3 regions of the Streptomyces sp. NBC_01171 genome follow, and region 3 is predicted to be linked to each of the others. Evidence: riboswitches for the same ligand, from Rfam matches in the RefSeq annotation. Region 3 holds a riboswitch; each other region holds the start of a gene.

Region 1 (10,265 bases), 1.2 Mb from region 3:
GCGGGCAAGTTCGCGGTCTTCCGGGCCGCGGCGGAAGGTGGCGCGGCTCCCCTGGTCGTGGTCGGCGTCATCTCCTCGGCCATCGCCGCCTTCTTCTACATCCGCGTCATCGTCCTCATGTTCTTCAGCGACCCCCAGCCCAACGGCCCCACGGTCGCCGTCCCGTCCCCCCTGACCATGACCGCCATCGCGGTGGGCGTGGCGGTAACGGTGGTCCTGGGCGTGGCTCCCCAGTACTTCCTGGACCTGGCGGGGCAGGCGGGGGTGTTCGTCCGCTGATTCGACCCCGGCTGCCCGGCACTCCTCTGGGGGTGCCGGGCAGTGCTGTGCAGGAGGTCCGGTCTGTCTGGGTTGTGGATAACTCGGGGGGCTGTCCGTGTGGGCGCCTATGGTGGAGGCGGTGGTCGAGGGACGGCGCACGGGGTATGGCGATGAGCGGGACAGGTGGATCAGCGAGATGACGACGGTGACCGAGGGGCCGGGCGCGGACCAGAGTGAGGCGCTTGCCACGCTGCATCGGGTGTTCGGGTATGACGCCTTCCGGGGTGAACAGGAAGCGATCATCGAGCATGTGGTGGCCGGCGGGGACGCGCTGGTGCTCATGCCGACCGGTGGTGGCAAGTCGCTGTGCTACCAGATCCCGGCGCTGGTCAGGCCCGGTACGGGCGTGGTGGTCTCGCCGCTGATCGCGCTGATGCAGGACCAGGTGGACGCGCTGCGCGCGCTCGGTGTGCGGGCGGGGTTCATCAACTCCACGCAGGACTTCGACGAGCGCCGCACGGTGGAGGCCGAGTTCCTCGCCGGCGAGCTGGACCTGCTCTACCTGGCCCCGGAGCGGCTGCGCGTGGACGCCACGCTCGACCTGCTCTCCCGCGGCAAGATCTCCGTCTTCGCCATCGACGAGGCGCACTGCGTCTCCCAGTGGGGCCACGACTTCCGCCCCGACTACCTGAACCTCTCGCTGCTCGGCGAGCGCTGGCCGGACGTGCCCCGGATCGCCCTGACCGCCACGGCCACCCGCGCCACCCACCAGGAGATCACCCAGCGGCTGAACCTCCCCGAGGCCCGCCACTTCGTCGCGAGCTTCGACCGCCCCAACATCCAGTACCGCATCGTCCCCAAGGCCGATCCCAAGAAGCAGCTCCTCGCCTTCCTCCGCGAGGAGCACGCGGGCGACGCCGGCATCGTCTACTGCCTCTCCCGCAACTCCGTCGAGCGCACCGCCGAGTTCCTCACCGCCAACGGCATCGCGGCCGTCCCGTACCACGCGGGTCTGGACGCGGCCACGCGTGCCCGCCACCAGTCCCGGTTCCTGCGCGAGGACGGCCTGGTGGTCGTCGCGACCATCGCCTTCGGCATGGGCATCGACAAGCCCGACGTCCGCTTCGTCGCCCACCTCGACCTGCCGAAGTCCCTCGAGGGCTACTACCAGGAGACCGGCCGCGCGGGCCGCGACGGACTGCCCTCCACGGCCTGGATGGCGTACGGCCTCAACGACGTCGTGCAGCAGCGCAAGCTGATCCAGTCCGGCGAGGGCGACGAGGCGTTCCGCCGCCGCGCCGCCTCCCACCTGGACGCGATGCTCGCCCTGTGCGAGACCGTCCGGTGCCGCCGGGGCCAGCTCCTCGCCTACTTCGGCCAGGACCCCACCGAGGCGGGCTGCGGCAACTGCGACACCTGCCTCACCGCCCCGGAGACCTGGGACGGCACGGTGGCCGCGCAGAAGGTGCTCTCCACCGTGGTCCGGCTCCAGCGCGAGCGCGGCCAGAAGTTCGGCACCGTGCAGATCGTGGACATCCTGCTCGGCAAGCGCACCGCCAAGGTCATCCAGTTCGACCACGACCAGCTCTCCGTCTTCGGCATCGGAGACGACCTCGCCGAGGGCGAATGGCGGGGCGTGGTACGGCAGTTGCTCGCCCAAGGGCTGCTGGCCGTCGAGGGGGAGTACGGCACACTGGTGCTCACCGAGGCCAGCGGCGAGGTGTTGCGCCGGGAGCGCGAGGTGCCGCTGCGCAAGGAGCCCAAGCGCCCGACCACCGCCCGAGCCGCCGGCCGGGGCGAACGCAAGGGCAAGACCGCCGCGGCCGAACTGCCCGCCGAGCTGGTCCCGGTCTTCGAGGCGCTGCGCGCCTGGCGCGCGGAGCAGGCGAAGGAGCAGGGCGTCCCGGCGTACGTCATCTTCCACGACGCCACGCTCCGCGAGATCGCCACCAGCCACCCCCGCTCGGTGGCCGAGCTGGGCACGCTCAACGGGGTCGGCGAGAAGAAGCTCGCCACGTACGGGGAGGGGGTGCTCGCGGTGCTGGAGGCCCAGTCCGCCCCGGCCGGCGCACCGGAAGCGGCACCGAAGGCCCCGGCCGCCACTCCTGCCCCCGTCTCGGCCCCCGCCGCCGATTCCCCCGACCTGCACTGGCCCGAGGGCGAGGAGGAGCCCGACTGGTCCTGACCGGCAGGCTTACGCCAGTGCCGTCAGCCCCGGCGCGAACGTGATCAGCAGCGGCAGCAACGGCACCAGCGCCGCCAGAGCCGTGGTCAGCGCCCGGTGTCCGCGCGGCAGCCGGGGCGGCGGCTCCAGCAGCCGGTCGACCCGCTCCCCGAGCAGGCGCCGGCTGGAGGCACAGGACAGCACGCCCCGGTGCTGGTTCAGCTCGATCAGGGCCAGCGCGGTGGTGACGTGCCCGCAGCGCCGGGAGGCGGTGTCGTCGGCGGCCAGCTCCACCAGCCGGTGCGTCTGGTCGCAGAAATGGGCGAAGAGCGGGATGCGCGGAAAGCCCGTGGCGAGCGCGCTGGACAGATGCAGCAGCCAGTCGTGGTGGGCGCGGGCGTGCCCGCGCTCATGGGTGAGGACCGCATCGACCTGATGCCCGGTGAGCCGGTGCAGCGCGCCTGTGGTCACCACCAGTTGGGCCGGGTGACCGGGCATCCACCAGGCGTCCGGGTACTCGTCCTCGAGCACCAGCAGCGGACCGCGCGCCGGGGGCAGGCCGCCGGGCAGGTCCGGCGCCCGCTCCCGCAGTTGCGCGCGGGCCACCCCGCGCCGCCGCCGTGCCTCGGTCCACTCGCGGCCCAGCATCGCCGTGGTCCAGGCCGCGCCGGCGGCCAGCAGCAGGGTGAGGGCGGCAGCCCAGGCGGGCGCGGCCGACAGATCGTAGGCGGCGGTGACGGCGGGCGGGGCCGGGGCGAAGACATGGTCGCGGACGGTGTGGAAGACGGCCGCCGCGCCGAGGACCAGCGCGGTCAGGCAGCACAGCAGCACCGTGGCGACCAGGCACTGCCACACCCACAGCGCCACCACCGGCTCCCGCTCCGGCCAGTCGGCACGGGTCAGCGCCCTGGGCGCCGGTACGGCGGCCGTCAGGGCGAGGACGGTCAGCAGGAGCAGGCAGACGATCATGCCGGGGCTCCGGTTCCTGTCGGACGTGCCTGGTCGGAAGGGGGGTACGGTCCGCTGGGCAGCGGGTGCGTGCCGCCCGGTTCGTATGCCGTCAGTATGACGGCCCGGGCCCGCCGAAGACAGACATACGGCACACCCGCACCCCGCCGTCCGCACCCGTCGCCCGGCCGGCTTCAGCCGCTGACGATCCGCCCCTCCACCTCCCCGAGCCCGATCCGCCCCCCGTCCTTCCCCGGCGCCCAGGCCGTGAAGGTCACCACGTCCCCGTCCTCCAGGAACGCTCGCTTGCCGTCGGGGAGTTCGAGTGGATCACGCCCGTTCCAGGTCAGCTCCAGCAGCGACCCCCGCTGCCCCTCCCCGGGCCCGCTGACCGTGCCGGAGGCGTAAAGATCGCCGGTGCGCAGCGAGGCCCCGTTCACCGTGAGGTGGGCGAGCTGCTGGGCGGCGGTCCAGTACATGGTGGAGAAGGGCGGCTCGGCCACCACCTGGCCGTTGATCGCGACCGAGATCCGCAGGTCGTAACCGCCGGGCTCGACACCGGGCGCGGAGTCGTCGAGGTAGGGCAGCAGCGGGTGGGTGCGCTCGGGCGGGGCCACCCGCGCGTCCTCCAGCGCGGCCAGCGGGGTGATCCACGCGGAGACCGAGGTGGCGAAGGACTTGCCCAGGAAGGGCCCGAGGGGAACGTACTCCCACGCCTGGATGTCCCGCGCCGACCAGTCGTTGAGCAGGCACAGCCCGAAGACGTGGTCCCGGAACCCGGTCAGCGGGACCGGGGTGCCCTGCGCGGAGGGCACGCCCACCACGAAGCCGACCTCCGCCTCGATGTCCAGCCGGATCGAGGGCCCGAAGACCGGGGCCGGGTCGGCTGGGGCCTTGCGCTGGCCGGAGGGGCGGACCACATCGGTTCCGGAGACCACGACCGTGCCCGCGCGGCCGTGGTAACCGATGGGCAGGTGCTTCCAGTTGGGGGTGAGCGGGTCGGGGGAGTCGGGGCGGAAGATCTGCCCGACGTTCCGGGCGTGGTGCTCGGAGGCGTAGAAGTCGACGTAGTCGGCCACCTCGAACGGCAGGTGCAGCGTGACCTGCGACAGCTCGTGGAAATGAGGCTCGACGGCCGCCCGGTGCGCGGGCAGCGTGACCCAGTCGGTGAGCGCCGCGCGCACCTCGGACCAGACGGCGGGCCCGGCGGCCAGCAGCGGATTGAGGTTCGGCGCCGTGAGCAGGTCCGCGTGCGGGAAGTCCAGCGCGCCGGCGGCGGCTCCCGCGTCCAGGACATGATCGCCGAGGCGTACGCCGACCCGGCGATCGGCGCCGGTGCTGCCGGAAGGCGAGAACACGCCGTAGGGAAGGTTGTGCGGACCGAAGGGGTCGCCCTCGGGAACGTCGAACGGTGGCACGGGGGGCATGGGGTGCTGCCTCACTCTCATCCGCGTCGGCCTGGGTTGATGATCCATAGCGTCGGGCCACACGTTACGGCCGTGAGCGGTGTGTTGGGCAGGGTGCGGCGGTCGATGGGGGTCGTGTCTAAAGAGTTCGCAATGTCCGAATAGCACTTGTCGGAGGGAAGTGTTCCGGCTTAGCGTCCTTCGGGGGACACGGACGGGGTGGGTCCGGTCCAAAGGGGGGACACGTGGGGGGACCCGTGGCCGGCAGACGCTTTGGCGCGCCCATCGAGGCGGACTGCGAAGTGCCCGGCCTGATAGTCAAGTTCGGCGGATATCCGCTGCACCACGGCGGTGTCGGCGCGATCCGCAGCCTGGGCCGGCTGGGCGTGCCGATGTACGCCATCACCGAGGACCCGTACACCCCGGCCGCCGCCTCCCGGTATCTCACGCGGGCGTTCGTCTGGCCGACGACCGGCGCGGAGGACCCGGAGCACCTGGTCGAGGGGCTGCGCAGGATCGGCCGCCGCATCGGCCGCCCGGCGGTCCTGATCCCGACCGACGAGGAAGCGGCCGTCCTCATCGCCGAGCACCAGGACGAGCTGTCCGGCGCCTTCCTCTTCCCGCCCGTCGACCCGGCCCTGCCGAGGCGGCTGGCCAGCAAGCAGGGGCTGCACGAGCTGTGCGAGGAGCACGGCGTCGCCAGCCCCACGACCGTCTTCCCGACCTCGTACGACCAGGTCGTGGCCTTCGCCGACCAGGCGCTGTTCCCGGTGGTGGCCAAGAACCGGGAGGCGTTCGTCCGGCGCAGCCGCCCCGCCGTGGGCGGCACCACCCGGATCGGCAGCCGCGCCGGTCTGCTGGCCCTGGCCCGCGACTGGGGCGACGACCCCGGCGTGATCCTCCAGGAGTACCTGCCGAGGGAGGCGGCCGAGGACTGGATCGTGCACGCCTGCTTCGACGCGGACGCGAACCCGCTCGCCGTCTTCACCGGCGTCAAGGTCCGCTCCTGGCCCCCGCACGCCGGCATGACGGCCCACGCGTACGTCGTCGACAACCCCGAACTCGCCGACCTGGCGACCCGGTTCGTCAAACAGCTCGGCTTCGCCGGGGTGGTCGACCTCGACCTGCGCTTCGACCGCCGCGACGGCCAGTACAAGCTGCTGGACTTCAACCCCCGCATGGGCGCACAGTTCCGGCTCTTCGAGAGCGAGTCGGGCGTGGACGTCGTACGGGCCCTGCACCTGAACCTCACCGGCCGGGCCGTCCCCGAGGGCGAGCAGCAGGCCGGGCGGCGGTTCGTCGTGGAGAACATCGACCTGCCCGCCCTGCTCGCCTACCGGCGCAGCGGCTACACCACGCCCTCCGCCCCCGCGCGGGCCGAGGGCACGGAGCTGGCCTGGCTGGCGGGCGACGACCCGATGCCGTTCCTCACGATGCTCGCGCGCTTCGGCCGCCCCGGCGCGAAGCACCTCTACCAGCTCTGGCGGACCAGCCGCCGGGGCGGCGGCACCTCGCACTCCACGAAGTAGGCAAGGCCACGCACGTGGCGCACCGCGTCCTGGGAGGGACTTCGTGATCCGACCGGTTGCAGTCATCGGGGCCGGGCCTTACGGCCTGTCCACCGCCGCCCATCTGCGGGCGCGCGGCATCCCCGTACGGGTCTTCGGCGACCCCATGGTGAGCTGGCGCGAGCACATGCCGGAGGGGATGCTGCTGAAATCCACTCCGGCCGCCTCGAGCCTCGACTGCCCGCAGCCCGGCCACACGCTCGCCGACTACTGCGACGCGGCGGGCGTGCGGCGCCTGGTCACCGACGAGGACATCATCCCGGCGGAGACCTTCATCGCCTACGGGGAGTGGTTCCAGCAGCGGCTGGTGCCGGACCTGGAGCAGGTCCGGGTGGTGTCGGTCGAGCGGGGGCGGCCCGGCGGGTTCGAGCTGAAGCTGGACTCGGGGGAGCAGTTCGCCGCCCGCGCGGTGGTCGTCGCCACCGGTCTCTCCGGCTTCGCCCACCTGCCCCCCGAGCTGGCCGGAGCGGCCCTCGGCGGGCCCGCGCTGGTCACGCACAGCTCCCTCCACCACGACCTCGGCCGGTTCGCGGGCAAGGAGCTGCTGGTCGTCGGCGCCGGCCAGTCCGCGCTGGAGACCGCCGCCCTCGCCGCCGAGGCGGGCGCGCACGTACGGGTCGTCTCGCGCGGCCGGGGAAAGGTCGCCTTCGGCGCGCCGCCCTGGAAGCAGCCGAGGTTCCGGCCCGAATCGCCGTTCGGCCGTGCCTGGTCGCTGTGGGCGCTCAGCTACTACGCCCAGCCCTACCGCTTCCTGCCCGAGGGCGCCCGGCACCATCTGGTCCGGCGGGTGCTCGGCCCGCTCGGCGCCTGGTGGCTGCGCGACCGCTTCGAGGGGCGGGTGCAGGTGAAGGAGGTGGCGCGGGTGGTGTCCGCCGAGGCGGTGGACGGCGCGCCGGTGCTCACCGTGCGCACCCACGGCGGCCGTACCGACCGGCTCACCGCCGACCACGTCATCGCGGCCACCGGCTACCGGGTCGACCTGGCCGCGCTGGACTTCCTCGGCCCCGGCCTGCGCACGGACCTGGCGGTCACCCGGGGCGCGCCGCGCCTCGGTCCCGGCTACGTCTCCTCCCTGCCCGGTCTCTACTTCACCGGCCTGCCCGCGGCCGCGTCGTACGGCCCGGTGATGCGCTTCGTGTGCGGCACCGAATTCGCCTCCCCGAGGCTGGCGAAACACCTGGCCGCGGCCCACGGCGCGCGGAGCTGAGCGACGCGCCAACTCCGGTGCGCGGGGGGTGAGTCGGGAGGACCGGTGATCCGTATTCTCTGATCATGGCCGCACCCTCCCCTCCTTCTCGTCCCGCCCGTCCCTCGCTCATCGCCACCGACCTGGACGGGACGCTGCTGCGCGGCGACGACACGGTCTCCGCGAGGTCGCTCGCCGCGCTCGCGGGGGCGGCACGTGCCGGGGCCCGGCACCTCGTGGTGACGGGCCGCCCCGCGCCCCGCGTACGCCCCCTGCTGGCCGCGCTCGGCGGCACGGGGCTCGCGGTGTGCGCGCAGGGCGCCCAGGTGTACGACGCCGCCACCGGCACCCTGCTGTGGTCGGTCCGGCTGGACCGGGAGCTGGCCGAGACCGCGCTCGGCAAGATCGAGGCCGAGGTCGGCCAGGTGTACGCGGCCGCCGACCAGGACGGCGTGGACGGGCTCACCCTGATCGAGTCCGGCTACCGGATGCCGCACCCGACCCTGCCCGCCGTACGGGTGGAGCGGCGCGAGCAGCTCTGGCGGGCGCCGATCAGCAAGGTGCTGCTGCGCCACGACCGGCTGTCCGACGACGAACTGGCGGCCACCGCCCGCTCGGTCGTCGGCTCGCTGGCCACGGTCACCATGTCGGGGCCCGGCACGGTCGAGCTGCAGCCGTGCGGGATCACCAAGGCGACCGGTCTCGCGCTGGCCGCCGAGCACCTGGGCCTCGGCCGCGCGGACACCGTGGCCTTCGGTGACATGCCGAACGACATCCCGATGTTCCAGTGGGCCGCCCACGGCGTCGCCATGGCCGGCGCCCACCCGGAACTGAAGGCGGTCGCCGACGAGGTGACCCTCTCCAACGAGGACGACGGGGTGGCCGTCGTCCTGGAGCGCCTGTTCGCCCCCTGACGCCGACGGCCCCCGCCGTACGCGCGAGGCGTGCGACGGGGGCGCGGTGCACAGGGACCGTGCGGGGGCTTAGTACGGGCCGTTGACGTTGTCGATCGAGCCGTAGCGGTGGTACGCGTAGTTGCAGGCGGCGGTGATGTTGGCGACCGGGTTGTACGGGTCGAAGGACGTGCCGGCGACGTGGTACGTCCGGAAGGTCGGGTCGATCACCTGGAGCAGGCCCTTGGACGGGGTGCCGTTGATGGCGTTGATGTCCCAGTTGTTGATGGCCAGCGGGTTGCCCGAGGACTCGCGCATCACGTTGCGGTGGATGCCGTTGTAGGTGCCCGGGATGCCCTTCTCGGCCATGATCGCCAGGGACTGGCGGATCCAGCCGTCCAGGTTGTTCGGGTACACGGTGGAGGCGGCGGCGGGCTTGGCGGCCGGGGCGGCGGAGGCGCTGGTGGCGCCGATGAGGGGGAGCGCGAACATCGCGGCACCGGTACCGGCGACGGTGAGCGTGCGGACGATGCGCTTGGTGCGGGCACGGCGCGGCTGAGCAGCAGCAGACATGTCGGTGTTTCCTCTCCGTCGCCTGCGAGGTGAGCTGTCGGGTTCGGGCGGGGAGGTGCCCGGCCGCGTCGTCCCCGGTGCCCGTCGGACACCGGGGACGAGTTGGCTTCACCCCGAGCCGTCCCGGCGCGACATCTGTCGTCCGGTCCGGCGGCTTACCTGGGTCCCCCGCTCCTGCCGTACGAATGAGTTCGTGAGTGGGTGTGCCAGGCGCGGCAGGATTCGGCGTTCGCCTGACAGGGCGGGAACGTATGCGACCGCACATGTCCGGAACAAGTAGTGGATTCACCCAAAGCGCTAGTTGACCTTGGTCTGTCCCAAATGGCCTACTTGATCCTTTGCGTCCGCCAATCCTCAACTTCCTTACCGGGCACGGTAAGAAGGGGGTGAGAGGGGGACTTGTGGGGGTACACGCGACAGGGCGGTCCGCGTGAGCCAACTCACGGAATCGCAAAATACGCAAAATCAGACATGGGGGATTATGTGGATTTGCGCCGTCTGTGGGTATTAGGGAGTGTCGGTCCCCCGCGGGCGGAACCTCGCGGCCCCTCCCGTTCGTTGGCCCGGTGTGACCCCCGGAGTGTCGGATCGTCCGACCGACTCCCCCTATACCGACCGTTGTCCACCCATCCGGTACATGCCGGACGAAATCTGATACCTCACGAGCTGGACCGGTGGGTGCGATCGGTGATCGAAAGAGGACCGGATACGCTGACTTGACTGATGGCAGCGACCTATCGACAAGCCGTGAAGTCGCCAGCAGACACCAGCAGACAGGAGAACCTCGTGACCGTCGTCGGGCCGTTCGGGCTGAGCGTGCGGGACCAGGCACTGGAAGCCGATGTCCAGGCCGGACTGGCGGCTGTCGAGGCGGGCCTGCTAGAGGCCACCAAGAGCGAGGTCCCCTTCATCACCGGGTCCGCCCAGCATCTGGTGCGGGCCGGCGGCAAGCGGTTCCGTCCGCTGCTCGTGCTGCTGTCCGCCCAGTTCGGCGACCGGCACGCCCCGCGCATCGTCCCCTCGGCCGTCGTCGTCGAGCTGACCCACCTGGCCACGCTCTACCACGACGACGTCATGGACGAGGCGGCCGTGCGGCGTGGCGTGGACAGCGCCAACACCCGCTGGGGCAACTCCGTCGCGGTGCTCACCGGCGACTTCCTCTTCGCCCGCGCCACGCAGATACTCGCCGATCTCGGCCCCGAGGCCGTCCGGGTGCAGGCCCTCGCCTTCGAGCGCCTCGTCACCGGCCAGATAATGGAGACCGCG
Region 2 (10,265 bases), 430 kb from region 3:
GACGGTACGGGCGCGGAACTCGCCGGGTCTCTGTCCGGGTCCGCCGGCGGCCCGGTCGGCCCCGGTCTGCAGGAGAACCGATACTTCGGCCAGTGCTTCCCCGGTGAGCCACCGGGCGGCCGGACCGGGTCTCGCCCAGGTCAGCGCGGCGAGCGAGGCACCGACCGGCCCCTTGGGCTCGTCGAACCGCCGCCGCATCAGCCGCTCGGCCAGCACCTCCAGGCCGGTGCGGTACGGGGTACGGGACAGCCGCCGGGCGGCGCCGTACACCCGGGCGGGGACCAGGACCGAGCCGTCGGCGCGGGTGAGGGCGGCGACCGGGCGGACCAGATGGCGCCGCTGGCGGTCCAGCAGCAGGTCGGCCAGCCGGGCCGGGTGGGCGTCGAGCACCTGGCGGGCGCCGTGGCCGGTGAAGTGGTCGGCGCTGCCCGCCGCGAGCCGGGCGCGGTGCCGGGCGGCGGTGACCAGGGAGGGGCCGGGCTCGTCGGTGAGGGGGCCGTCGAGGTCGGCGTAGGGAAGGGTGTCCTCGGCGCCGGTGACCACCACGTGGTGCAGGCGGGGGTTGGCGGCGAGGGCTCCGGCGCGCTCGAGTTCGGCCTCGCGGCCGCCGACGGTCAGGTCGTTGAAGGTGACGGCGAGCAGCCGCTCGCCCGCGCCGGTGCCGTGTCCGAGAAGGGTGCCGGGTCTGCCGGGGAGCCCGGCGGCGAGCAGGGCCAGGGTGCCGGAGGCGGGCCCGCCGGAGAGGTCGGCACCGATGCCGGGCACCGGCATGCCGCGGGCCGCCCGCCGTTCGGCCGGGCCCATGCCGGGCACCGGGCCGGGGTCGAGGCCGGGGACGTGCCGGGGGGCTGCGAGCCGGACCCGTACGGCTTCCACCAGGGCGTCGCGTACGGCGTCCACCGCGCGGTCGGGGTCGGCGGGGGGTGCGGCGACGGCGAGGGAGGCGACCGGCTCGTAGCCGACGATCTCGCGCGCTCCGGCGCGCAGCACCAGCGCGTGACCGGGCGCGACGCGGCGTACGCCCTCGTAGGGGGTGGTGTCGCGCAGGGCGGCCGGTACCTCGGGGGCGGCGAGGAGGGCGGCGAGGTGGCCGAAGTCGAGGTTGGCCTCGGTGAGGTCGGCGAGCGGGAGGGCGGCGGTGGCGTAGGCGGTGCCGCCCTCCCAGGGGGCGTGGAAGACCGGGCGGGCGCCCGCGAGGTCGCCGCAGACGGTGACGCGCCGGCCGGCCTGCACGACGGCGGTGTAGCTGCCCGGCCAGGCGGTGAGATGACGCAGGGCGCCGCCACGCGCGGTGAACAGGCCCCGCCGCAGCTCCTCGTCGGAGGCGCCGCAGATGCCGAGGACGGCGATGCGGTTCTGGGCGTCGGCGTGCACCACGCGGACCTCGTCGGGGCGCCAGTCGCCCACGGCCCACAGCGGATCGGGATCACCCCACAACAGGTGGGAGCCGACGGGGCGCAGGGTCTCGCCGTCGTACCCGGTGGCTCCCGCGGTCTCGGCGCCGAGAGCGCGCGCGGCGGTGCTGCTCCAACCCACCAACCACCGCATCGACGCCTCCACAGGCTGTGGACCACCAGTGCACCGCACGAACCGGACCCCATGCTGCCATGAAGAACGCGCCGGGGAAGGGTGGTGGCGCCGCCTTCGATCGAGGGAAATCACCAGGAAACACGGCGGGGCCCGGCGCGCGGCCGGGACACGGCGGGGCGTGGCGGGCAGGATGAACGCGCGTCCCGCCTGCGAAGGTTGGCGGGAGGAGGGCGAGCGGAGAGCGATGCGAATGCGCCCCGGTTCACTCCCCCGGAACGCCCTTCGCGCCCTCAAGTGCCATGGTGGGAACGGAAATACGGGCGGCGGAACGGCGGCTGTTTTCGGCCAAATTGGCGACAGGGCACGGGATTTGAGCACGCTCCGTACAGGCCCTGCGGAGCGCACGGCGACCCGGCGAGCGCACACGGCCCGGGAGGCGGGCGACGCCTCCCGGACCGGTCCGCCGCCCGCGGGGATGTAGGCGGCGGCGTCCCCCAGCCCACTGGACGCAAGTACAGCGGGCCGACCCACGCAGAGCCATGGAACCGCTCCCCCGGTGGCCGGAGAAGAGCGCACGGACAGGCGCACGGCCACACGCGCGGGGGCACGCCGCGACGCTCCGTGCACGGTGCGTACAGGGCCGTACTCCCGTACGGACCGCAATCACGCCATCCGGAACAATGCCCCTTAACGCTTGGGATGCGGCGAACTACGCTGTGTTTACGAATGCCGCGTGGTTATGCCAGCGGGGCAGCCGTCTGTGTCGAGGGGTGGCGCATGTCCAGGGAGCAACGCGGGCCGAACGAGAAACTCGGCACCGTTCTCGCCCTCGCGGGAATCAGCAACGCGGGCCTCGCGCGCCGGGTCAACGACCTGGGCGCGCAACGGGGCCTGACGCTCCGGTACGACAAGACCTCGGTCGCGCGCTGGGTGTCGAAGGGGATGGTGCCGCAGGGGGCGGCGCCGCATCTGATCGCGGCCGCGATCGGGCAGAAGCTCGGCCGGCCGGTGCCGCTGCACGAGATCGGCCTCGCCGACGCCGACCCCGCGCCCGAGGTGGGCCTCGCCTTCCCGCGCGACGTGGGGCAGGCGGTGCGCTCGGCGACCGACCTGTACCGCCTGGACCTGGCCGGACGCCGTGCCGGGTCGGGCGGGATCTGGCAGTCGCTGGCCGGGTCGTTCGCCGTGAGCGCCTACGCGACGCCCGCTTCCCGATGGCTGATAACCCCCGCCGACAGCTCGGTCGAGCGGGAGGCGAACCTCGAAGGGGGCGCCGCCGCACCGATCAAAGTCGGCCACAGCGATGTGCAGAAGCTGCGGGAGGCCGCCGAGGACGCCCGGCGCTGGGACTCCAAGTACGGCGGCGGTGACTGGCGTTCCTCGATGGTGCCGGAGTGCCTCAGGGTGGAGGCGGCCCCGCTGCTGCTCGGCTCCTACTCCGACGAAGTGGGCCGCGCGCTGTTCGGCGCGGGTGCCGAACTGACGCGGCTGGCGGGGTGGATGGCCTTCGACACCGGCCAGCAGGAGGCGGCCCAGCGGTACTACATCCAGGCGCTCCGGCTGGCCCGCGCGGCGGCCGACGTCCCGCTCGGCGGGTACGTGCTCGCCTCCATGTCCCTCCAGGCGACCTACCGGGGCTTCGGCGACGAGGGCGTCGACCTCGCCCAGGCCGCCCTGGAGCGGAACCGGGGACTGGCCACCGCACGCACCATGAGCTTCTTCCGGCTGGTCGAGGCGAGGGCCCACGCGCGCGCGGGCGACGCGCACGCGGCCGGGGCCGCCCTGAAGTCCTCCGAAGGCTGGCTGGAGCGGTCCCGCGAGGGCGACAGCGACCCGTCCTGGCTGGGCTTCTACGGCTACGACCGCTTCGCCGCCGACGCCGCCGAGTGCTACCGCGACCTCAAGGCACCCCGGCAGGTCCGCCGCTTCACCGAGCAGGCGCTGTCCCAGCCGACCGAGGAGTTCGTCCGCTCGCACGGGCTGCGCCTCGTGGTCTCCGCCGTGGCCGAACTGGAGTCGGGCAACCTGGACGCCGCCTGCGAGCAGGGCGTACGGGCGGTCGAGGTGGCCGGCCGCATCTCCTCCGCCCGGACCACCGAGTACGTCAAGGACCTCCTCCACCGCCTGGAGCCCTACGGCGACGAACCCCGGGTGGTGGAACTCCGCGAGCGAGCCCGCCCCCTGCTGATGGCGCCGGCCTAGACCGCACAAGGCTTCTGTGGCGCGGTTTGAAGGCGTTGTCAGTGGCGCAGTGCACTATCGAGGCCGGGAGGTGGTGCAAGTGCGGGCGGACGCGTACGACTGCGATGTGCTGGTGGTCGGTGGCGGCATCGTCGGGCTGTCGACGGCGTACGCCCTGACGCGCGCCGCGCCCGGCACGCGGGTCACCGTGCTGGAGAAGGAGCCCGGCCCGGCCCGCCACCAGACCGGCCGCAACAGCGGGGTCGTGCACAGCGGCATCTACTACCGGCCGGGCTCGCTCAAGGCGCGGTACGCGGTGCGCGGTGCCGCCGAGATGATCAAGTTCTGCGCGGAGTACGGCATCGACCACTCCGTCACCGGCAAGCTGATCGTCGCCACCGACCGGGCCGAGCTGCCCCGGCTGCACGCCCTGGTGCAGCGCGGCCGGGAGAACGGCATCCCGGTCCGCGAGCTGGGCGCCGCCCAGATCGCGGAGTACGAGCCCGAGGTGCGCGGCCTGGCCGCGATCCACGTCGGCACGACCGGCGTCTGCGACTTCACGGCCGTCGCCCGGCAACTGGCCCGCGCCTCCGGCGCCGATATCCGGTACGGCTCGCGGGTCGTCCGGGTGGACCGGCGTCCCGACCGGGGCGTGGCGGTGCTGACCTCGGCCGGCCAGGTGGTCCGCGCGCGCGTCCTGGTGAACTGCGCGGGCCTGTACTGCGACGAGCTGGCCCGCCTCACCGGAGACGAGCCGGGCGTACGGATCGTGCCGTTCCGGGGCGAGTACTACGAGCTGGCCCGCCCTGAGCTGGTGCGCGGCCTGGTCTACCCGGTGCCGGACCCGGCGTTCCCCTTCCTCGGTGTCCACCTGACCAAGGGCCTCGACGGCGGGGTCCACGTCGGCCCCAACGCCGTCCCCGCGCTGGCCCGCGAGGGGTACCGCTGGGGCGTCGTCCGCCCCCGCGAGCTGGCCGCCACCGCGGGCTGGCCCGGCGCCTGGGCCCTGGCCCGCAAGCACTGGCGCTACGGCGCGGGCGAGCTGCACCGCTCGCTCTCCAAGCCCGCCTTCCTGGACGCGGTCCGCCGCCTGGTTCCCGGCGTGGAGGAACACGACCTGGTCCGGGCCCCCGCCGGCGTACGCGCCCAGGCGGTCACCCGGGACGGCACCCTGGTCGACGACTTCCTCATCCGCGAGGGCGCCCGCGCGGTGCACGTCCTGAACGCCCCGTCCCCGGCGGCCACGGCATCCCTCCCGATCGGCCGGGAGGTGAGCCGCCGGACACTGGAGATGCTGCGGGCCTTGTGAGGGGCTCCGTGACCGACCGCACGGCCGTCGGCGGCCGGGTGCGGGTCGGGGGAGCGCCTAAAATCGGAATCACTGTGTCTGACTCCGTGAACACCCCCGAAGCCATCCGGCCCGCCGAGGCCGGGCCGTCCGCGCGGACCTCCCGGAGCAAGGGCGAGCCCCGGTTTCCGGACGGGCCGCAGCCCGACCCCGCCGGATCGCACTTCGAGCGGCGCATCCGCAGCTTCCAGCCCCGGCGCAGCCGGGTCACCACCGGGCAGGCCGACGCGCTCGCCCGGCTGTGGCCGCAGTGGGGGCTGGACATCGACGGGCAGCGGGTCATCGACCTCGCGGAGCTGTTCGGCAACGCGGGCCCCGTCGTGCTGGAGATCGGCTTCGGCATGGGCGAGGCCACCGCGCAGATGGCGGCGGCCGCCCCGGACACCAACATCCTCGCCGTCGACGTGCACACCCCCGGCCAGGGCAATCTGCTGAACCTCGCCGAGCAGGGCGGGCTGACCAACGTCCGGGTCGGCAACGGCGACGCGATCATCCTGCTGCGGGAGATGCTCACCCCCGACTCCCTCGACGGGCTCCGCGTCTACTTCCCCGACCCCTGGCCGAAGAAGCGGCACCACAAGCGGCGGCTGATCCAGCCCGAGTTCCTCACCCTGGCCGCGAGCCGGCTGGCGCCCGGCGCGATCGTGCACTGCGCGACGGACTGGGAGCCGTACGCCGAGCAGATGCTGGAGGTGCTCGACGCGCACCCCGGCTTCGAGAACACCCGCGCCGAAGGCGGCTACGCCCCGCGCCCCGCGTTCCGGCCGCTGACCCGGTTCGAGGGCCAGGGCCTCGACAAGGGCCACGTGGTGAACGACCTGCTCTTCCGCCGCGTACCGCACGAGAACCCGTAGCCCAGCGGGGCGCAAAGCCCGAGGCCGTACGGCCCGGTCACCGTTAGGGTCGATGCTGTGGCCATCAGTTCTCCGTATCCGCCCCACACCGACGGCCCCCGGCCGGTCTGGTGGCGGCGGGAGTGGGTGCGGCACGGCGCGCTGGCCGGGCTGCTGGCGTTGTCCGGGGTGGTGATCCTGGCGCTGGTGCGGCGGCAGACCGGAACGGAGGGGTTCCTCGTCGGGCTGGGGCTGGCCGTGGTGCCCGTCCCGTGGCTGACAGCCGCGTTCCGCTGGCTGGACCGCGTGCGGCCCGGCCCCTGGCGGAACCTGCTGTTCGCGTTCGCGTGGGGGGCCTGTGCGGCGGCGCTCATCGCCATCGTCGCCAACAGCTTCGCCACCCACTGGATCGCCACCGCGACCGCCGATCCCTCCGGCGCGGACACGCTCGGCGCGACGGTGATCGCGCCGGTGGTGGAGGAGTCCGCGAAGGCCGCCGCCGTCCTGCTGGTGTTCGTCTTCCGCAGACGGGACTTCACCGGGCCGGTCGGGGGCGCGGCGATAGCCGGGGTGACCGCGACGGGGTTCGCGTTCACCGAGAACATCCTCTACCTGGGCAACGCCTTCGGCACCGACCAGTCCATCGGCACCTCGGGCATCGTGTCCGTGACCGCCGCGACCTTCTTCGTACGCGGGGTGATGTCGCCGTTCGCGCATCCCCTGTTCACCGTGTTCACAGGCATCGGCTTCGGCCTGGCCGCGCTGCCCCGTGGTCGCCGGCTGCGGGTCCTCTTCCCGGTGGGCGGTCTCCTGCTCGCCATGGGCATGCACGCCCTGTGGAACGGCTCGGCCGCCTTCGGCCAGTTCGGCTTCCTCGTCGTCTACGGCGGCTTCATGGCACCGGCGTTCGGCCTGCTGGCCTGGCTGCTGATCCGCTCCCGGCAACGCGAACTACGCGTGGCCCGCGAGGAACTCCCCGTGTACGTCTACGCCGGCTGGCTCGCCCCCGCCGAACCCTTCGCCCTCGGCTCCCTGCGCGCCCGCCGCCTGGCCCGCGACCACGCCCGCCGTTTCCTCGGCGGCCGACCGGCCGCCCGGGCGGTGGTCCACTACGAAACCACCGCCACGGAACTGGCCCTCCTCCGCCACCGAGCCCGCGCGGGTCGCATCGGCCCCGACTTCGCCACCCGCGAGCACGAACTCCTCACGGCCCTGTGGCGAACCCGAGCCTCCTCCCGCCCGGCCCTGGAATACGCGGCCCAGGTGACAGCCCCACCCCCGTCCCCAGTCACCTACTGGCAACGCTATGGCCACCCGGCCCCGCCCTACGCGGGCTACAACCCGTACCGCACCTAGGGGCACCGGTAAGGCGCCGTCGGCGAGTGCCTGCCCAAGGGACGCGGGGAACTGCGCGACCAGCCACGACGAACCCGCAAGCCGCCCACGCTCAGGCAGACGCCTCCGTCAACCGGTCCAGCTCCGCCGGCGTCAGCGTCAGCTCGGCCACATCCAACAGCGCCGGAAGCTGATCCACCGTGCGGGCCGAGGCGATGGGGGCGGCGACCGTCGGCTGGGCGGCGAGCCAGGCGAGGGCGACGGTGGCGACGGCGGTGTCGTGGGCGGCGGCCACCTCGTCCAGCGCCGCCAGCACCTTCTGACCCCGCTCGGAATCCAGGTGCTTCGCCGCAGAACTCGCCCGCGCGCTCTCGACCGTCGCCCCCGGCCGGTACTTGCCGGTGAGGAAGCCGGAGGCAAGGGCGAAGTACGGGACGGCCGAGAGCCCCTCACGGGCGGCGATGTCCTGGAGCGGCCCCTCGTAGGTGTCGCGGGACACGAGGTTGTAGTGCGGCTGGAGCGCGACATACCGGGCCAGCCCCGCGCGGTCGGAGAACTCCAGGGACTCCTTCAGCCGCTCGGCGCTGATGTTGGACGCCCCGATGTACCGCACCTTGCCCGCCCGCACCAGCTCGTCCAGCGCGCCGATGATCTCCTCGACCGGCACCTCGGGCTGGTCGAAGTGGGTGTAGTAGAGATCGATGTGATCGGTGCCGAGACGGCGCAGGGAGGCATCGGCGGCGGCCTTGATGTTGGCGGCGCCGAGCCCCTTGTACTCGGGGTGCTGGCTGACCTTGGTCGCGATGACCACCTGGTCGCGGACACCCCGAGCCCGCACCCACTCACCGATGAGCGTCTCGGACTCACCGCCCTTGTTGCCCTCGACCCAGGCCGAGTAGGAGTCAGCGGTGTCGACGAAGTTGCCGCCCGCGGCGAGGTAGGCGTCGAGAACGGCGAAGGACGTGTCCCGGTCGGCGGTCCAGCCGAAGACGTTGCCGCCGAGGGCGAGCGGGAAGACCTCGAGGGAGGAGGAGCCGAGTTTGCGCAGAGAAGCAGTCATGTCTCTTCTCAACGATCACTCGGGTCCCGTCCATTCCGGTTCCGGGCAAGGACCCGGTCAATCCCCGGAAGGAACCCTCAGGGATTGAGCCCCTTGCCCCGCAGCCACGCGCCGGGGTCGATGCCGGTGGGCTGGCCGCCCGGGTGGACCTCCAGGTGGAGGTGCGGCCCCGTGACGTTGCCGGTGGCGCCGACCCGGCCGATGACCTCGCCGGTGGAGACCTTCTGCCCGGCGCTGACGCTGATCGAGGACTGGTGGCAGAACCACAGCTCGGTGCCGTCGTCCAGGGTGAGGATCGTGCGGTAGCCGTACGCCCCGGCCCAGCCGGCCTCGGTGATCGTGCCGCTGTGGATCGCCTTGATCAGCGTGCCGGTGGGCGCGGCGAAGTCGAGCCCGGTGTGGTACCCGGAGGACCACATCGAGCCGGCCTGCCCGAAGGTCGAGGTGATCGTGTACGAGGAGGTCGGCAGCGTGTACTGCTTGGCCAGCGTGGCGAGACGGGCCTCCTCGGCCTTCTTCTCGGCGTCGGCCTCCGCCTTCTCCTTGGCCGCGGCGGCTTTCACGGAGGCTTCCTTCGCGGCCTTGGCGGCGGCGTCGGCGGCCTGCTGGTCGGCCTTGGCGACGGCGGCCGCGGTGGCCCGGCTGTCGGCCTTGCTCTGCTGCCGCTCGGCCTGGGCCATGATCCGGCTGCGCAGCGCCTCGCCCGCGTCGGCGGTGGAGTCGTCGCCGGCGGCGGTGGCCGTGGCGGTGGCGGTGGCGACACCGGCGAGGGAGGCGGCGGGCGTCTCCGTGTCGTGGTGCCCGTCGATCAGGGAGTCCACGGAGGGCAGGTCGGGCAGCGCGATGGAGACGGGCGGCTTGCCGGTGTTGGCGCTCGCCATGCCACCCGCGCCGACGGCGGCGATGACACCGACGCCGAGCACGGTGGAGCTGCGGGCGAGTCCGCCGCCGCGCTGCTTGGCCACCCGGTGGCGGCCGCGTACGGGGGGCAGGGACTCCTCGGTGGGATTCCACTCCTCCCACGCGTCGCCTTCCGCGCGGGGGGCGCCGTAGGCGAAGGGCTCACTCGCGTCCGGCGCGAACGGGGCTTGTGGGGCAGGCCGGTTGGACGCCACGCGGGCGCACTCCTCTCCTCCTCCGCCTACCGGGTTAGCTGACGGGTTCGGAGCAGGAAGGTCTCCTACGCGCGTAAACCCGGCGTGCTCCGAGAGCGGTGCACGGCGGACAGGGCGCGATTCACCCCAAGTTGGTGGGTCCCCGGTTCCCTTGCGGGATTCGGCGTGTGCGCACGGCGCCGTCTCTGCTGACGGCTGTAACGACCGCACTGCGTTATCGAACGTTAATAGACACGCGCACCGGATTCCAAGCCCGTTCAGCTTGATCGTTTGACCCTCTGACGGGGTGTATACCGGTCAGAAGTAGCGCGAACAGGGCGAGTTGACTGCACTTCAGGAGTCACAGGAGTTTTGCTGGTGACTCAAAAACACCAGTCGCCCCGGAAAACACTCAGGGCCGGAATCCGTTTACTGGATTCCGGCCCTGAGTCTTCAGTAGCGGGGACAGGATTTGAACCTGCGACCTCTGGGTTATGAGCCCAGCGAGCTACCGAGCTGCTCCACCCCGCGTCGTTGTGTCTCAAGCATACGTCATCCGCGGGGCCCCGCGCACACACCCCGCCGTGACGTGGGCCTCAGTGCGGAAGGTGAGCGTTCGGCTCCTGTGCGAGAGCGGCGTACTCGGGCACCGTCACGACCTCCACGCCCCCGGCACCGAGCACGCCCGCGCCGTCGGCCGCGGTGACGAAGGTGTCCGGCTCGCGCCAGGCGGTGACCACCCGGCGTACCCCCGCCGCCAGGATCAGCCCGGCGCACGGGACGGGCCGGGAGGCGCGGTGGGCGCAGGGCTCCAGGCTGCTGTAGACGGTGGCGCCGGGCAGGCGCGGGTCGGCCGGGTCCAGCTTGGCGAGCGCGGCCTCCTC
Region 3 (10,265 bases):
GGCAACGCGCGCCCCTACCTCAACGGCATGCTCCAGGGTTCCTGCGAGGTCGTCGTGGCGGTCGGCGGGCCCGAGGTCTCCGTCGCGGCGGAAGCGGCCCCGAAGTACGGCAAGACCGGCTTCGTGCTGGTCGGCGGCGGCCACTCCGGGGGCAACGTGTCCCTCCTCCACACCGGCGACGGCCTGCGGGCCGACGTGGCGGGCGCCGTCGAGCGGGCGATCGAGGCGAGGAGCTAGCGGGACCACGCGAGGCGGGAAACACCGGCGGCGGTGCCCGAACTCGTGGTGAATCGTTGGTCCAATGGGTTGGCCGGAGCAGTACGGCTGCCTAACATCGATCACCGCAAGACTTTGTGCACCGTCGCACAATCTCCTCAGGAGGTTCCCCTTGCTCCGCCGCCGTCGCACCGCGCTAGTCCTCACCGCCGCGATCGCCGCCGCGGCCCCGCTCCTGACCGCCTGCGGAAACGACGCGCATCCGGGCGCCGCGGCCGTCGTCGGCGGGCAGCGGATCACCGTGTCGCAGTTGGAGGGCCGGGTGAACGAGGTGCGGGCGGCGCAGCGGGCGGAGGCGTCCGACCAGACCCAGTACCAGCAGGTCCTGGCCTCCACCGGCAGTCTCACCCGCGACACCCTGCACAACATGGTCCTGGACCAGGTGCTGCACCGCGCCGCGCGCGACCAGGGCGTCGCGGTCACCCGCAAGGAGATCCAGCGGATGCGCGCCGACCTGGAGAAGCAGGCGGGCGGCATCACGCAGCTCCGGTCGGCCTGGCTCCAGAAGTACGGCATCGCCCCCGGGCGCCTCGACGACAACCTCGGCCTCCAGATCGAGGCGCAGAAGCTCGCCGCCAAGCTCGGCACCGACACCAGCCAGCCCCCGTTCTGGGACGCCCTCTCCAAGGCGTCCAAGGAACTCCACATCGACGTGAACCCCCGCTACGGCGCCTGGGACGTGGCCAAGAGCAGCCGGGTCGACGCCCGTACGCCCTGGCTGCGGGACGCCTCGGCGACACAGAGCGCCTGAGCGGGCGCGAGGCCGCGATACGCCCGGTGCGGGGCGGGTGACCTGCTGGTTCCCGGCCCCGCGCCGCGTGTCGGTCATACGATCACAGGACTCCTCCACCCCTGTGGACAACCCGGCCCGTCATTCCGCGTCCTGGGTTACGTTCGGATCGTGAACGCAATCAGCTCCGAGTCCGCCCCTGGCCGCATCGTCCTGCTCACCACCAGCCACCGCGTCGCCCCCGGCCTGCTGTCCTGGCCCGCCTGGCAGGTGCTGCGCTCCGCCGACGCCGTGCTGTGCGCGGACGGCGCCCATCCGCAGGTGCCGTATCTGCGCGAGGCCGGGATAGCGGTGACGGAGGCGTCCCCCACCGCCGAGGAACTGGTCGACGCCTGCGCGGGCGACCGCACGGTGGTCGTCGTCGCCACCGGTGAGGGGGAGCCCGCCCTCACCGACGGCCTCGCCCGGCTCGCCGGGTCCGGCCGGGTGCAGATGCCCGAACTGGAGCTGCTCCCCGCCTCCTACGACCTGCCCGGCGCGCGCCTCCTCGACCTCGTCCAGGTCATGGACCGCATCCGCGCCGAGTGCCCCTGGTCCTCCCGCCAGACCCACGAGGGCCTGGCCAAGTACGGCATCGAGGAGGCGTACGAACTCGTCGAGGCCATCGAGGCGGGCGACCGCGAGGAGCTGCGGGAGGAACTGGGCGACGTGCTGCTCCAGGTCGTCTTCCACTCCCGCATCGCCGAGGAGGACGCGGACGCCCCCTTCTCCATCGACGACGTCGCCGGGGGCATCGTCACCAAGCTGATCCACCGTCACCCGCACGTCTTCGGCGAGGAGGAGGCCGAGACCCCCGAGGACGTCAAGGCGCACTGGCTGCGCACCAAGGCCGAGGAGAAGCAGCGCAGCTCCGTCACCGAGGGCGTCCCCCTCGGTCAGCCCGGCCTCGCGCTCGCCGCCAAGCTGGCCTCCCGCGTCCGCACCGCCGGCCTGGACGTGCCCCTGCCCCAGGGCGACGGCATCGGATACGAACTGCTGGACCTGGCCGCCCGCGCCGAGCAGGCGGGCGTCGACCCGGAAGCGGCCCTGAGAGCGGCCGCCCGCACCTACCGGGACGCGATACGCACCGCCGAGGGCGTACCCGCCCCGGACCACGACACCGAGTAGCCCAGGCCGGCGGGCCCACGCCGGCGCGGGCTCCCCGCCGGCACGGAGCACCCCCAGCAGACCCAGGAGAAAGGAGCCGACCCGCCCACACCCCGGCCCGCCGGATACCGTCGGGGAGTGACCCAGCCGCACCGCCCCACCCCTGACGACCCCACCCCCGGAGCCCCCGCCGAGGACACCGCCCCGGACCTCTTCACCTGGGAGTTCGCCGCCGACCCCTACCCCGCCTACGCCTGGCTCCGGGAGCACGCTCCCGTGCGCTGGACCAAGCTGCCCAGCGGGGTGGACGCGTGGCTGGTCACCCGGTACGCCGACGCCAAGCAGGCCCTGGCCGACCAGCGGCTCAGCAAGAACCCGGCGCACCACGCCGAGACCGCGCACGCCAAAGGGAAGACCGGTATCCCCGGTGAGCGCAAGGCCGACCTGATGACCCACCTGCTGAACATCGACCCGCCGGACCACACCCGGCTGCGCCGGCTGGTCAGCAAGGCGTTCACCCCGCGCCGGGTCGCCGAGTTCGCGGACCGGGTGCAGGAGCTGACGGACGACCTCATCGACCGGTTCGCCGAGAAGGGTTCGGCCGACCTCATCCACGAGTTCGCCTTCCCGCTCCCCATCTACGCCATCTGCGACCTGCTCGGCGTCCCGCGCGAGGACCAGGACGACTTCCGGGACTGGGCGGGCATGATGATCCGGCACGGCGGCGGGCCGAGGGGCGGGGTGGCGCGTTCGGTGAAGAAGATGCGGGGCTATCTCGCGGACCTCATCCACCGCAAGCGCCAGGCGCTCCCCGCCGAGCCCGTGCCCGGCGAGGACCTCATCTCGGCGCTCATCCGGGCCTCCGACCACGGCGAGCACCTCACCGAGAACGAGGCCGCCGCCATGGCCTTCATCCTGCTCTTCGCGGGCTTCGAGACCACCGTCAACCTCATCGGTAACGGCACCTACGCGCTGCTCACCCACCCCGAGGAGCGCCGTCGGCTCCAGCTCTCGCTGGCCGCCGGTGAGAGGGGCCTGCTCCAGACCGGGGTGGAGGAACTGCTGCGTTACGACGGCCCGGTCGAGCTGGCGACCTGGCGTTATGCCACCGAGCCGCTCACCGTCGGCGGCCAGGACATCGCGGCCGGGGACCCGGTGCTGGTGGTCCTCGCGGCGGCCGACCGCGACCCGGAGCGGTTCGCCGACCCGGACCTGCTGGACCTCGGCCGCCGTGACAACCAGCACCTGGGCTACGGACACGGCATCCACTACTGCCTGGGCGCCCCGCTCGCCCGGCTGGAGGGACAGACCGCGCTGGCCACCCTGCTCACCCGACTGCCGGATCTCGGCCTCGCGGCCGATCCGGCCGAACTCCGCTGGCGCGGCGGGCTGATCATGCGTGGACTGCGCACACTGCCGGTGGAGTTCACACCAGTCGGTCCCAGTCGTGAAAGCACACCTGACGGACGTTCAACTATGTGATCTTCACGTGATCTCTGCGGCATGAACTTGTGACAAGCGATCGTCTGACGCTACGTTCACCCATCAGTGTGGCGCCGAGCACCACTCGCCACGCCGTACCGCTGTCGCACGAAAGGCAACCGCATGCTCTCCGGGAACGGTAGGCACCGTCGCCCCCGCCAGGCTCCGGCGCTCCTCGTCGCGGCCGGCGTGACCACGTCCGCCATCGCCATCCCGCTCCTCGGGGCGGCGAGCGCCAACGCGGCCGACGGAACCACCTGGGACAAGGTCGCCGAGTGCGAGAGCGGCGGCTCCTGGAGCGCCGACACCGGCAACGGCTACTACGGCGGCCTCCAGATATCCCAGGACGACTGGGACAAGTACGGCGGCACGCAGTACGCGGCCAGCGCCGACCAGGCCAGCCGTTCGCAGCAGATCTCGGTGGCCGAGAAGATCCTGGCCGACCAGGGCACCACCCACTGGGCCACCTGCGCCCTGCTCGCCGGACTGACCTCCAACTCCGGCTCGGTGGACGTCGACACGGGCGTGAGCGAGTCCCCGTCCGCGGACCAGAACGGCTCGGACAAGGGCGCCGGCAAGTCGAGCGAGGCGCCCGACGCGGGCGCTTCGTCCGAAGGTTCCGGCTCGTCCGGACTGGACAATTCCTCCCCGTCGTCCGACTCGTCCGACTCCTCCGCCAAGGAGACCGGCAAGCCGGCTCCGAGTGCGAGCGAGAAGGACACCTCCGGCGACTCCAAGAAGGACGCCGGCGCCTCCCGCTCCGACGCGTCCGCGCCCCCGGCCGCCGACCGGGGGTACAAGGGCGGCGGTTCGCCCTCCGGTGCCCCCGCGGTGGAGGACGACGAGTCGTGGGAGGACGGCGGCTCCTGGAGCCTCGTCGACACCGGTGACCTCGGCGGCGGTGGCCGTCACCGCGGCGGCAGCGGCGACGAGGGCGTGACGGAAGGTCAGCACACGGCCGGCACGGGCCGCCACGCCACCGCCTCCCCGGCCGCCTACACCGTCCGTGACGGTGACACGCTCGGCTCCATCGCCGACTCCCTTGACGTGGACGGCGGGTGGGAGGCCCTCTACTCCGCGAACAAGCAGGCCATCGGCGCGAACCCGAACCATGTCGACCCGGGCCAGACCCTGAAAGTACCGGGCGAATAGGGCGCCGGATGGCGGAATTTGACGCCCCGCTATCCTCTTATATGTCCCATTTGGCGAAAGTGTGGGATGGCTCTCAGAAGCCGTGATCGTCTTTGAAATTCGTCGCGGCGCATGTCTACGGTCGGGACCGCTCGTCACCACGAGCACCCGTGGCCGCAACGCCGAATCCTGCCAGCGGCCGTCGGGGGTAACCGTCGCGTCAAGCGCCGTAGGCAGGAGCGGGGGACCCAAGGTAGGTGCCCGAACCGGTGGCTGACGCCGGGACGGGCTTGGGGTGGAGCCACGCCTTCCCGAAGTACCAGGGAGGGGTGGCCGGGCAACTCAACCGGCCCGAACCCGACAGCTCACCTCGCAGGCGTCGGTGAGGGGATCGATCCATGCTGCTTTCCAGCAAGGGCAAGCACCGTCGCCCGTCCAAGACCGTCCGTGTCCTCGCGCTCGCCGGTGTCGCCGGCGCGGCCGTCGCGGGCCCGGTGATGGCGTCGGGCAGCGCCTCCGCCGCCACCGGTTCCGAGTGGGACGCCGTCGCCCAGTGCGAGTCGGGCGGCAACTGGTCCATCAACACCGGCAACGGGTACTACGGCGGGCTCCAGTTCTCCGCCTCCACCTGGGCCGCGTACGGCGGCACGCAGTACGCCGCCACCGCCGACAAGGCGAGCAAGGAACAGCAGATCACCGTCGCGGAGAAGGTGCTCTCCGCCCAGGGCAAGGGCGCCTGGCCGGTCTGCGGCACGGGCCTGTCCGGCACGCCGTACAGCGGTTCCGCCGCCCCGGCGAGCCCGGCCCCCTCCACGGACACCAAGACCGAGGACAAGGCCGACACCGCTGACCGCACCTCCGACGACCAGGCCGCCTCCCGCTCCACCGAGCGTCCGGAGGCGAGCAAGACCGTCACCACGCCGACCGGTGACAAGGTCAAGAAGGGCGATGGCGAGTACAAGGTGGTCAAGGGCGACACGCTCAGCTCCATCGCCGCGAAGCACAAGGTCGAGGGCGGCTGGAAGAAGCTGTTCGACCTGAACAAGAACATCGTCGAGAAGGCCGACTTCATCTTCCCCGGCCAGATGCTGCACCTGAAGTAACCGCGACCCGCTCGGCGGCCGGCCCCCGAACCGTCCGGCCCCCGAGCTGCCGGTCCCCCTGACGGACCCCCCGCCCCGGTGCGCGCTCCCCCCGCGTGCCGGGGCGGTGCGCGTTCCGCGCCCGGCCTGCCCCGCCCGCCCGGAACCTTTGCCCAGAACCCTTTGTTCCGGACGGGAACAATGGGTACGGTCTCCCTGTCCCACCCCGTCCACGAGGCGGTCGGTCGCCTGCCGACGCCCCCGGGACGGTTAGGCTCTAGAGGCAAGGCATGCCATCCGGCGCACGCCCCGCACTCATCGCGTCACATCCATGAAGGAGATGCTCGTGCCGTCCATCGACGTCGTCGTAGCCCGGGAAATCCTGGACTCCCGAGGCAACCCCACGGTCGAGGTCGAGGTCGGCCTCGACGACGGCAGCACGGGTCGTGCCGCCGTCCCGTCCGGCGCCTCCACCGGTGCCTTCGAGGCCATCGAGCTGCGTGACGGTGACCCGAACCGCTACCAGGGCAAGGGTGTCGAGAAGGCCGTCCTCGCCGTCATCGAGCAGATCGGCCCGGAGCTGGTCGGCTACGACGCCACCGAGCAGCGCCTGATCGACCAGGCCATGTTCGACCTGGACGCCACCGACAACAAGGGCTCGCTCGGCGCCAACGCCATCCTCGGCGTCTCCCTCGCCGTCGCCCACGCCGCCTCCGAGGCCAGCGACCTGCCGCTCTTCCGCTACCTGGGCGGCCCCAACGCGCACCTGCTCCCGGTGCCGATGATGAACATCCTGAACGGCGGCTCGCACGCCGACTCCAACGTGGACATCCAGGAGTTCATGATCGCCCCGATCGGCGCGGAGTCCTTCTCCGAGGCCGTCCGCTGGGGTGCCGAGGTCTACCACACCCTCAAGAAGGTCCTGAAGAACAAGGGCCTCGCCACCGGTCTCGGCGACGAGGGCGGCTTCGCCCCGAACCTCGGCTCCAACCGTGAGGCCCTCGACCTCATCCTCGAGGCCATCAAGGAGGCCGGCTACGCCCCCGGCGAGCAGATCGCCCTCGCGCTCGACGTCGCCGCGTCCGAGTTCTACAAGGACGGCAAGTACCTCTTCGAGGGCAAGGAGCGCTCCGCCGCCGAGATGACGGAGTACTACGAGGAGTTGGTGGCGGCCTACCCGCTGGTCTCCATCGAGGACCCGCTGTTCGAGGACGACTGGGCGGGCTGGAAGGTCCTCACCGACCGCATCGGCGACAAGGTGCAGATCGTCGGCGACGACCTGTTCGTCACCAACCCCGAGCGCCTCGCCCGCGGCATCGAGGAGGGCGTCGCCAACGCCCTGCTGGTCAAGGTCAACCAGATCGGCTCGCTGACCGAGACCCTGGACGCCGTCGAGATGGCCCAGCGCAACGGCTACAAGTGCATGATGTCCCACCGCTCCGGCGAGACCGAGGACGTCACCATCGCCGACCTGGCCGTCGCCACCAACTGCGGCCAGATCAAGACCGGTGCCCCGGCCCGCTCCGAGCGCGTCGCCAAGTACAACCAGCTCCTGCGCATCGAGGAGATCCTCGACGACGCCGCCGTCTACGCCGGCCGCAGCGCCTTCCCGCGGTTTCGCTCCGCGAACCAGTAGACACAGCAAGGGCTGATACCCCGGCGGGGCCCGGCGCGAGTCGGCCCCGCCCGTCGTACCTACGTCCCCGGACCCGGTCCCGTACCGTGTCCGGGGACGTACGCGCGTATGAGCACGGCACGAGAAGCACAGCAGAAGACGCACAGGCACAGTGGAGGCGGAGAGCCAGATGGCCGCGAGGGACCGGGACCGTTTCTCCACCACGACCAGGCTGCGGCTGCTCGGTGAGCAGACGGCGGCCCGCGTCTACCGCTCCCAGACCAAACGGCAGGCCCGCCGCTCCCGGCTCACCGGCCGCGCCGCCCTGCTGGCCCTGGTGCTGTGCTCGATGATCGTGGCGCTCGCCTACCCGATGCGGCAGTACGTGTCCCAGCGCGCCGAGATCGCGGACCTGAAGAACCGCCAGGAGCAGGCCCGCGCCCGGGTCGAGCAGCTCAGGGACGTCAAGGCCCGCTGGCAGGACGACGCCTACGCCGAACAGCAGATCCGGCGCAGGCTGCACTATGTGATGCCCGGTGAGACCGGGTACGTCGTGATCGACCCGGGCGCCGCCACGCAGTCCCGCACCGACCGGGGCGCCGCCCACCGGCCCTGGTACGCGAACGTCTGGGACGGCGTCGACAAGTCCGACGCCTCCGACCAGTGACCGGCACCCGCCGGTGACCGACGACAAGCCACTTACGGAAGCAGTCATGGAAACGCCCCCGCCCCACACCCCGCGCACCGAGCCCACCGAGGCGGACATCGCCGCCTTCGAGCTCCAGCTCGGCCGCCCGCCGCGCGGCCTGCGGGCCATCGCCCACCGCTGCCCCTGCGGCCAGCCGGACGTCGTGGAGACGGCGCCCCGGCTGCCCGACGGCACGCCCTTCCCGACGACGTACTACCTGACGTGCCCGCGCGCCGCCTCGGCGATCGGCACGCTGGAGGCCAACGGTGTCATGAAGGAGATGACCGAGCGGCTGCAGACCGACCCGGAGCTGGCCGCGGCCTACCGGGCGGCGCACGAGGACTACATCCGGCGCCGGGACGAGATCGAGGTGCTGGCGGGCTTCCCCAGCGCGGGCGGCATGCCCGACCGGGTGAAGTGCCTGCACGTCCTGGTCGCCCACTCGCTGGCCGCCGGACCGGGTGTGAACCCGCTGGGCGACGAGGCCATCGCCATGCTGCCCGAGTGGTGGGCGAAGGGCCCGTGCGTGGTGCCCGGCGCCTGCGCGGCGGAGCCGGCCGAGTCCGGTGCGGAGGAGCAGCGATGACCCGTGTGGCCGCCGTGGACTGCGGCACCAACTCCATCCGCCTGCTGGTCGCCGACGCCGACCCCGAGACGGGTCAACTGACCGACCTGGACCGCCGGATGACGATCGTCCGGCTCGGCCAGGGTGTCGACCGCACCGGCCGTCTCGCCCCCGAGGCGCTGGAGCGCACCTTCGCCGCCTGTCGGGAGTACGCCCAGGTCATCCGTGAACTCGGCGCGACCAAGGTGCGGTTCGTCGCCACCTCCGCCTCGCGCGACGCGGAGAACCGGGACGAGTTCGTGCGCGGGGTCGTGGACATCCTCGGCGTGGAGCCGGAGGTCATCACCGGCGACCAGGAGGCCGAGTTCTCCTTCACCGGCGCGACCAGGGAACTGTCCGGCGACGACCGGCTGGAGAAGCCGTACCTGGTGGTGGACATCGGCGGCGGCTCCACCGAGTTCGTCGTCGGGGACGACCACGTGGGCGCCGCGCGGTCGGTGGACATCGGCTGCGTGCGGCTGACCGAGCGGCACCTCGTGCAGGACGGCGAGGTCACCGACCCGCCCGCGCACGAGCAGGTCGCCGCCATAAGGACGGACATCGCGGCCGCGCTGGACCTGGCCGCCGAGACCGTGCCGCTGGACGAGGCGCGCACGCTGGTCGGGCTCGCGGGCTCGGTCACCACGGTGGCCGCCATCGCGCTGGAGCTGCCGGAGTACGACTCCGCGCGCATCCACCACTCCCGGATCTCGCGGGGTCGTGTCCGCCAGATCACCGAGTGGCTGCTCAGCTCCTCGCACGCCGAGCGGGCGGAGATCCCCTCCATGCACCCCGGCCGGGTGGACGTGATCGGCGCGGGCGCTCTCGTGCTGCTCTCGATCATGGAGCGGACCGGTGCCGAGGAGGTCGTCGTCAGCGAGCACGACATCCTCGACGGCATCGCGTGGTCCATCGCCTGACCGCCCCCGACCGCTCCGACGCCCGTACTGGCACGGCTTGTTACCGTCCAGTAGTGTGCGGCTGAGCAGCCGGGACGACGTTTGAGCGCCCCTGCGGGGCGGCTGACACGCCGCTTCGCGGGGCTCCCGCCACAACCTTCGTGAAGTTCTTCACAAGGAAATCGGCCCCGGTGGGGGATGTGGGGGTCCGCATTGACCCGTTCGGGGCCCGGACCGCCCCTGGAGCATGATCACGACCGTATTGCGACAGGGTTTCGCCGGGGTGTCCTGAGCACCCGCGCAGGGTGTCGCGCGAGGGTCCTGAGGTGCCGGAAAGCCAGCTCAAGCGGCATTGACAACGGGTCGGGGTCACTCCGGGTTCCCCATCGTGAACATGACCTGCGTCACGTGAGTGGCGGAGGATAACACACCCCCTCCTCAAGCTTGTGAAGGGGCGCACGAGCTACCCCCCCGGGGCGGGTGGATACTCGATGGCATGAGCACCACGGAGCGTCCCAGGATCCTCGTAGTAGGCGGTGGGTACGTAGGCCTGTACGCAGCTCGGCGCATCCTCAAGAAGATGCGCTTCGGAGAGGCGACCGTCACGGTCGT

The links. A riboswitch is a leader RNA that binds a small molecule or an ion and turns the genes downstream of it on or off. The one in region 3 is predicted to bind cyclic di-AMP.
Region 1: linked by a shared signal. The riboswitch ahead of OG448_RS12715 (transglycosylase SLT domain-containing protein) and the one ahead of OG448_RS18335 (transglycosylase family protein) in region 3 are both predicted to bind cyclic di-AMP.
Region 2: linked by a shared signal. The riboswitch ahead of OG448_RS16340 (M23 family metallopeptidase) and the one ahead of OG448_RS18335 (transglycosylase family protein) in region 3 are both predicted to bind cyclic di-AMP.

Annotation. Positions count from the first base shown of each region.
Region 1 is NZ_CP108609.1:2,782,638-2,792,902, reverse strand. It holds gene nuoN (NADH-quinone oxidoreductase subunit NuoN) at 1-279, shown strand, start outside; gene recQ (DNA helicase RecQ) at 458-2,446, shown strand; gene OG448_RS12740 (M56 family metallopeptidase) at 2,456-3,394, opposite strand; gene fahA (fumarylacetoacetase) at 3,568-4,791, opposite strand; gene OG448_RS12730 (ATP-grasp domain-containing protein) at 5,082-6,308, shown strand; gene OG448_RS12725 (FAD-dependent oxidoreductase) at 6,352-7,554, shown strand; gene OG448_RS12720 (HAD family hydrolase) at 7,620-8,447, shown strand; gene OG448_RS12715 (transglycosylase SLT domain-containing protein) at 8,517-8,999, opposite strand; cyclic di-AMP (ydaO/yuaA leader) riboswitch at 9,004-9,237, opposite strand; gene OG448_RS12710 (polyprenyl synthetase family protein) at 9,786-10,265, shown strand, end outside.
Region 2 is NZ_CP108609.1:3,529,241-3,539,505, reverse strand. It holds gene OG448_RS16370 (asparagine synthase-related protein) at 1-1,548, opposite strand, end outside; gene OG448_RS16365 (MFS transporter) at 2,308-3,732, shown strand; gene lhgO (L-2-hydroxyglutarate oxidase) at 3,803-5,020, shown strand; gene trmB (tRNA (guanosine(46)-N7)-methyltransferase TrmB) at 5,095-5,913, shown strand; gene OG448_RS16350 (PrsW family intramembrane metalloprotease) at 5,971-7,248, shown strand; gene OG448_RS16345 (aldo/keto reductase) at 7,340-8,287, opposite strand; gene OG448_RS16340 (M23 family metallopeptidase) at 8,365-9,402, opposite strand; cyclic di-AMP (ydaO/yuaA leader) riboswitch at 9,410-9,578, opposite strand; tRNA gene OG448_RS16335 (tRNA-Met) at 9,839-9,912, opposite strand; gene OG448_RS16330 (dihydrofolate reductase family protein) at 9,978-10,265, opposite strand, start outside.
Region 3 is NZ_CP108609.1:3,954,293-3,964,557, forward strand. It holds gene OG448_RS18310 (hypothetical protein) at 1-237, shown strand, start outside; gene OG448_RS18315 (SurA N-terminal domain-containing protein) at 389-1,027, shown strand; gene OG448_RS18320 (nucleoside triphosphate pyrophosphohydrolase) at 1,178-2,173, shown strand; gene OG448_RS18325 (cytochrome P450) at 2,291-3,634, shown strand; gene OG448_RS18330 (transglycosylase family protein) at 3,758-4,786, shown strand; cyclic di-AMP (ydaO/yuaA leader) riboswitch at 4,981-5,159, shown strand; gene OG448_RS18335 (transglycosylase family protein) at 5,164-5,868, shown strand; gene eno (phosphopyruvate hydratase) at 6,194-7,483, shown strand; gene OG448_RS18345 (septum formation initiator family protein) at 7,653-8,129, shown strand; gene OG448_RS18350 (DUF501 domain-containing protein) at 8,176-8,736, shown strand; gene OG448_RS18355 (exopolyphosphatase) at 8,733-9,674, shown strand; gene OG448_RS18360 (NAD(P)/FAD-dependent oxidoreductase) at 10,150-10,265, shown strand, end outside.